Regions from separate parts of the Rossellomorea sp. GCM10028870 genome, predicted to be linked through region 2. Evidence: a T-box and tRNA genes for the amino acid it is inferred to sense, from the RefSeq annotation. Region 2 holds a T-box; the other holds one or more tRNA genes.
The links. The T-box of region 2 lies ahead of tyrS (tyrosine--tRNA ligase). A T-box ahead of a tRNA ligase gene usually reads a tRNA of that ligase, here a tRNA-Tyr.

Region 1: it encodes a tRNA-Tyr, which carries the amino acid that the T-box ahead of tyrS (tyrosine--tRNA ligase) is inferred to sense. The anticodon was not compared.

Annotation. Positions count from the first base shown of each region.
Region 1 is NZ_JBHTGN010000001.1:2,094,144-2,097,621, reverse strand. It holds partial or broken rRNA gene ACFQWC_RS10850 (23S ribosomal RNA) at 1-176, shown strand, start outside; rRNA gene rrf (5S ribosomal RNA) at 475-591, shown strand; tRNA gene ACFQWC_RS10840 (tRNA-Asn) at 599-673, shown strand; tRNA gene ACFQWC_RS10835 (tRNA-Ser) at 680-771, shown strand; tRNA gene ACFQWC_RS10830 (tRNA-Glu) at 791-865, shown strand; tRNA gene ACFQWC_RS10825 (tRNA-Val) at 906-981, shown strand; tRNA gene ACFQWC_RS10820 (tRNA-Met) at 1,057-1,130, shown strand; tRNA gene ACFQWC_RS10815 (tRNA-Asp) at 1,265-1,341, shown strand; tRNA gene ACFQWC_RS10810 (tRNA-Phe) at 1,359-1,434, shown strand; tRNA gene ACFQWC_RS10805 (tRNA-Thr) at 1,448-1,523, shown strand; tRNA gene ACFQWC_RS10800 (tRNA-Tyr) at 1,543-1,626, shown strand; tRNA gene ACFQWC_RS10795 (tRNA-Trp) at 1,707-1,780, shown strand; tRNA gene ACFQWC_RS10790 (tRNA-His) at 1,792-1,867, shown strand; tRNA gene ACFQWC_RS10785 (tRNA-Gln) at 1,907-1,978, shown strand; tRNA gene ACFQWC_RS10780 (tRNA-Gly) at 1,983-2,057, shown strand; tRNA gene ACFQWC_RS10775 (tRNA-Cys) at 2,065-2,138, shown strand; tRNA gene ACFQWC_RS10770 (tRNA-Leu) at 2,147-2,230, shown strand; tRNA gene ACFQWC_RS10765 (tRNA-Gly) at 2,234-2,307, shown strand; gene ACFQWC_RS10760 (carbohydrate ABC transporter permease) at 3,002-3,478, shown strand, end outside.
Region 2 is NZ_JBHTGN010000006.1:94,534-98,011, reverse strand. It holds gene ACFQWC_RS21020 (transglycosylase domain-containing protein) at 1-1,389, opposite strand, end outside; T-box leader at 1,592-1,801, shown strand; gene tyrS (tyrosine--tRNA ligase) at 1,875-3,137, shown strand; gene rpsD (30S ribosomal protein S4) at 3,476-3,478, opposite strand, start outside.

The sequences.
Region 1 (3,478 bases), on a different contig from region 2:
TATGTGCGGAAGGGATAAGTGCTGAAAGCATCTAAGCATGAAGCCCCCCTCGAGATGAGATTTCCCATCACGTAAGTGAGTAAGATCCCTAGAAGATGACTAGGTAGATAGGTCAGAGATGGAAGCATGGCGACATGTGGAGTTGACTGATACTAATCGATCGAGGACTTAACCACACTATAAAGCGGAGGCGGCTTGACCAGAAACGACAAGCATTTTTGGGCAATCAGAAGAGGGTGCCTTTTACCCTCAGCTGATTGAACTGAAATGACCTCGAGTCTCTAGCCGCCGGAGCTGGAATGGTATCTACTTGAAGAAGTAGATGCACAATTGGTCGGTATTCGGCTTTCTTGACATCAATTCTTTATCTAGTTTTCAGGGAATAAATTTTATAAGAAAATATAAAAAAAGCCTTGAAAAAATATATCTACGCGATATAATAATACTTGTCCTTAAAAAAGTGACAAGGAATTGTCTGGTGACAATGGCGAAGAGGTCACACCCGTTCCCATGCCGAACACGGAAGTTAAGCTCTTCAGCGCCGATGGTAGTTGGGGGATCTCCCCCTGTGAGAGTAGGACGTCGCCAGGCATATCGTTCCGCAGTAGCTCAGTGGTAGAGCTATCGGCTGTTAACCGATCGGTCGCAAGTTCGAATCTTGCCTGCGGAGCCATTATATGGAGAGCTGTCCGAGTGGCCGAAGGAGCACGATTGGAAATCGTGTAGACGGTTAACGCTGTCTCAAGGGTTCAAATCCCTTGCTCTCCGCCATAACACTTCTTCTTATTAAGGCCCATTGGTCAAGCGGTTAAGACACCGCCCTTTCACGGCGGTAACACGGGTTCGAATCCCGTATGGGTCACCAACACTTTTTTCCAAAAATGAAATAAAACAATGAATATAATGGAGGATTAGCTCAGCTGGGAGAGCATCTGCCTTACAAGCAGAGGGTCGGCGGTTCGATCCCGTCATCCTCCACCATGATTTTTCACGAAGCATAAGCTGAGTTGAATAATCATCCTTAATTTATAAGTTTAACTTAACAAATCATATCGTCGCGGGGTGGAGCAGTTCGGTAGCTCGTCGGGCTCATAACCCGAAGGTCGCAGGTTCAAATCCTGTCCCCGCAATACCATTTTTGACTTTGGATAGTATAATCCTTAATGAGTCACGCATGGATAGTTATTTTCGCTATTGCGAGGTAATGAAAGTTATTTTGCTGGCGCAACTCATGGTAAAAAAATTTGCAGGCGCGAAAATTTTTGGTCCGGTAGTTCAGTTGGTTAGAATGCCTGCCTGTCACGCAGGAGGTCGCGGGTTCGAGTCCCGTCCGGACCGCCATATTTATTTTGCATAATGGCTCAGTAGCTCAGTTGGTAGAGCAATGGACTGAAAATCCATGTGTCGGCGGTTCGATTCCGTCCTGAGCCACCATTTATTACTTGATGCCGGTGTAGCTCAACTGGTAGAGCAACTGACTTGTAATCAGTAGGTTGGGGGTTCAAGTCCTCTTGCCGGCACCAACCGAGTGATTTACTATTTGGAGGGGTAGCGAAGTGGCTAAACGCGGCGGACTGTAAATCCGCTCCTTCGGGTTCGGCAGTTCGAATCTGCCCCCCTCCACCAAGATTTTTTTCCTAGCGTAAGCGGAGTATGGAACCCCAGCTAATAGCAGGAAGATTCATTGGAAACCAATTATATTTCATAGGGGTATAGTTTAAAGGTAGAACGAAGGTCTCCAAAACCTTTGGTGTGGGTTCGATTCCTACTACCCCTGCCAATTTTATCATGGCGATTGTGGCGAAGTGGTTAACGCACCTGATTGTGGTTCAGGCATTCGTGGGTTCGATTCCCATCAGTCGCCCCATAAAAGTCACATTTTCATTTCCGTGACATATACTATCAGTGGGCTATAGCCAAGCGGTAAGGCATCGCACTTTGACTGCGACATGCGTTGGTTCGAATCCAGCTAGCCCAGTAGTGCGGAAGTAGTTCAGTGGTAGAACACCACCTTGCCAAGGTGGGGGTCGCGGGTTCGAATCCCGTCTTCCGCTCCAATATTAAGGCGGCATAGCCAAGTGGTAAGGCATGGGTCTGCAAAACCCTGATCACCGGTTCAAATCCGGTTGCCGCCTCCAAATGTAATGCCGGTGTGGCGGAATTGGCAGACGCGCACGACTCAAAATCGTGTTCCTCTGGAGTGCCGGTTCGACCCCGGCCACCGGTACCATTCGCGGGTGTAGTTTAGTGGTAAAACCTCAGCCTTCCAAGCTGATGATGAGGGTTCGATTCCCTTCACCCGCTCCAATTTACATATGATAGACTTTCTCATTAGAGGAAGTCTTTTTTTATTGTTCTGAGACTGAAATTTAGGAGGTAAATGTGGAAGAATGTAATAAATGAGTGGATTTTAGTGTGGATCAATGAGTAACAGCTTTATTTTAGTAGGATAAGGGGGGAGATTCGAAGTTTTTCAATATTATAGATAGTATTAGTAGCATTTTGTACAGGAATGGAGTTGAAAAAAGACTATTTTAGAGTGAAAATGATAATTTTACATAAAAAAGCGACTCTCTATAACTATATAACTGCTAGATTTATAGGCACTTGATAATTTATTATCGAGTTTAGCAGATATATTATCGACTTTTCGGATTTATTATCGAGTTTGGCAGATATATTATCGACCTTTCGATTTTATTATCGACCTTTCGATTTTATTATCGACTTTGCTACATTTATTATCGACTTTCCAATTTTATTTTCAAATTCACCACATTTATTTTCAATTCCAGCATTTTATTTTCAAAATCGCATTGTACCCTACGTTCACCTTATCAAGCCAAAGAAACCCAACCTTTTCATTTACCCATCACCAACCCATCCCAAACCCATTTAGTCAAAATTTTGCACCTTCTTTGTCAATTGAGTCCCCCTATTTAAGAAAGCGCTCCCATTATAATGTAAGAAAGCGATTACATTATTAGGGGTGGTGATACGGGTGGAAACCAAGATTCAGACTGGACCAGTAAGCCCAGATGCGCAAATCAAGGCGGTTACGAAGAAGAAGTTCAAGTATAAGAGCTTGCTGACGTATGCTGCCTTTGTTGGACCGGCACTTATATTTTTTTTAGTGATTCAGATTCTTCCATTTTTGATGGGGGTGTATTATTCGTTTACCTCATGGAATGGTGTCAGCTCAGTTGTAGAGTGGGTTGGATTTGATAACTACAAAAAGATCTTCACAGATGATAAGACATTTTTTAATTCCTTTATGTTCACGACGAAGTTTATGTTTGCGGCTGTGATTATTAGTAATTTAATAGGTTTCGGGTTTGCACTTTTACTGAATGCAGCATTGAAGACGCGAAACATTTTGCGGACAGTGTTTTTTATTCCCAACGTAATTGGTGGATTGCTACTCGGATTCATCTGGCAGTTCATCTTTGTGAAAGGATTTGCATCACTCGGGAATATG
Region 2 (3,478 bases):
ATACGCAAGTAATGGCTTCATGGTGGACCCGTTCGATCTCAGTGCCTGAGTGGCATGATTGATTTGTTCCGTTTTAAAGTCACGGCCGCCGATGAAACTGATGATGCGTCCCGTCTTATTTTCAATCATGATCGCTCCGACCTGAACCGGTTCCTGTACTTCCACTTCTTCTCCTGTTTCAGGGTCCGTTGCCGTTACAAACTTAGAAGGACCATACATTTCATAGGCATCTTTTGTTTTCTGCATTTGATCATAGATTTTTTTATTGATGGTTGAATGAATTTCATATCCGCTTTGACGGACATTACGATCCGCGAGCGTGCGGTATTTTTCTTCAAGCTCATCATTGTTTTCAAGGTCTTGTTTTGAATATCCGTCTTTCTCAGCCAGTACATCCGTCATAATATCCACTGCCCTGCTTTCCAGTTCAGCTGTCAGCCATGGATATTGTTCGCTCGGTGATGGTTTAGCCTTGATGAAATCTTTCGACAGGTCATAGGCAACAGCATCATTGTACTCTTTTTTCGTAATGTAACCTTCCCGGTGCATTCTGTAGAGTACAGTGTTTTTACGGCTCATTCCGGCTTCCAGATTCTCTTTCATTTCTCCGTTATTCGTGAATGGAGTGTAAGAGAAAGGAGCTTGTGGAAGTCCTGCAATGAAAGCAGATTGAGGCAAGGTTAAATCTTTGGCGTCCACTCCGAAGATCCCTTGAGCAGCCGATTGGACACCGGCGATATTCCGACCGGAAGAATTACGACCAAGAGTCGCTACATTCAGATACGCTTCCAGTATTTCGTCTTTCTCAAAAAATCTTTCTAAACGTAAAGCAAGAAGAATTTCCTTCGCTTTTCGTTCAAAGGATACTTCATTCGTCAGAATTTGGTTTTTGATCAGCTGTTGAGTGAGTGTACTTCCACCTGATTGGGTAGAGGAATTGGTGAATTCCTGAAGTACGGCACGCATGATTGCCTTGGGTACGACACCGTTATGATCTTTGAAGTATTCATCTTCCGTTGCAATGACAGCATTCCGCAGGTCTTCGGAGACATCTTTAAGCTTTACTTCTTCGCGCTCCAAGTCCGTCCGGAGTTTTCCCAGATAGACATTATCAGCGAAGTAAAGCTGCGACGTTTCTTCATAGTTGTAAATGTCCTTTTTCATTTGGTCATAAGGACGAATCGGTTCTTCCTTCACGAGAGAAGCGAAATAACCGGCTCCGACTCCTCCTGCAAATGCAAAGCCTAATACAAATAGAACGACAAGTATCAGGGATAGGTTCCAAAATACTCCGTATGTAATTCTAGCTCGTTTTTGAAATCCAGTATTTGAAAAGAACCTGATTGCAGGATCTAGTTTTTCAAGTAATTTGTTCCATTTTTCCTTCATATAATCATTCCCCCCAGAACATTCCCATTATAGCATATTTACGAGAGAGCTGTCGTAAAAAGTCAAATAAAAGGGTTGTTGGTCGGGCAGTATTTTTAGTAGGTTTATTGACTATTTATTTAGAATGTGGTAAAAACCTTATATAGCGAATGATTGATGATCTGGCTTCTTAGCTGGATGTATGAACTTAAAAAATGAATGTGTGATCGCAATGAGAGGAATAAGTAGTCTGCCTTCCCTGTTAAAAAGAGAGTCAGTGGTTGCTGTAAACTGACACAAATGGCAGATGAATTACATCCTGGAGCTTTTGCTGTGAACCTTTAGTAGCAGCAAACGGTTAAAGCCGTTATCTTTAATGAGTGAAGGATGTAATTCCTTAAATTGGGTGGTACCGCGCGACAGCGTCCCTGCATATTTGCAGGGACTTTTTTGTTGTCTTTTTTCGGGTATTGCCGTGCGTGTTTTACAAAAAAGGAGGAAAAAACATGGATTTGATAAAAGATTTGGAATGGCGTGGAATCACGTATCAGCAAACGGACGCTGAAGGGTTGAAGGACCTGTTGAATAAAGAAAGTATCTCCATTTACTGCGGGATTGATCCAACAGCAGACAGTATGCATATCGGGCATCTCCTGCCATTTTTAACACTGCGACGCTTTCAGAATCAAGGGCATCGTCCTCTCGTGTTAGTGGGGGGAGCAACTGGCCTGATCGGTGACCCGAGTGGGAAAAATGAGGAACGTAAATTGCAGACAATTGAAGCGATTCAAGGGAATGTAGCGAGCATTAAAGTGCAGCTCCAAAGCATTTTCGATTTCGAAGGGGAAAATGGTGCAGTGATGGTGAATAACTATGACTGGATCGGAGCAATGGATGTTGTTACATTCCTTCGTGATTTCGGTAAGCACGTGGGTGTGAATTACATGTTGGCGAAAGATACAATTGCATCACGCTTAGAATCAGGTATTTCGTTCACTGAGTTTACGTATACCATTCTGCAGGCGCTGGACTTTAATCATCTATACGACAACTACAATTGTAAGCTCCAAATCGGTGGAAGTGATCAGTGGGGAAATATCACGACTGGCCTTGAATTGATCAGACGTACCCATGAAGAAGAAACGAAGGCATTTGGTTTCACGATTCCACTCGTAACGAAAGCGGACGGAAGTAAATTTGGTAAAACCGAAAGTGGGGCGATTTGGTTAGATCCGAAGAAGACATCTCCTTACGAGTTCTACCAGTTCTGGATCAATGCGGCCGATGCAGATGTAGTGAAGTACCTGAAATACTTTACATTCCTTTCCCATGAAGAAATCGATGCATTGGCTCAGTCCGTTGATACGGAGCCACACCTACGCAAGGCGCAAAAGGCGTTAGCAGAAGAGATGACTAAGCTCATTCACGGTGAGGAAGCACTTGACCAAGCAATCCGCATTACACAAGCTTTATTCAGTGGTGATATCCAGTCTTTATCAGCTTCTGAAATTCTGGAAGGATTCAAAGATGTTCCTTCTTTTGAACAATATAAAGGAGAAGAAGTCGGATTAATCGATCTGCTCGTCAATGCAAAAATCTCGCCTTCCAAGCGTCAGGCACGTGAGGATGTTGGGAACGGTGCGATTTACATCAACGGTGAGCGTATCACGGATCTTCAGCATGTGATGGGCGAAGGTGACAAAATCGAAGGACAATTTACCATCATTCGCCGCGGAAAGAAGAAATATTTTAGAATTCAGTACGTATAATACTAGTATTGAATCTGACAGTGCGGTATCCGTTCCTCTTTTTGGAGCGGGTACCGTGCTTTTTTGTGTCCGGAAGGGGGATTTGAAAATATATTGTATTAATTGAAAATAAAAGTGCCATTTTTGAAAATATATCTTGAAAATTGAAAATAAACAGTCCATTTTTGAAAATATATCTCAAAATTTGAAAATAACTTCATAAGAAACGCTTCTCCTAATTCCATCACATACGTAAAACAGATGTGAACTCTTCGATTTTTACTAATAAATGTTCAAACAACTAAAGAAGTTAAAAAAAAACACTGCCCATAAAATGGACAGTGTTTTTCTCACAAAGATTA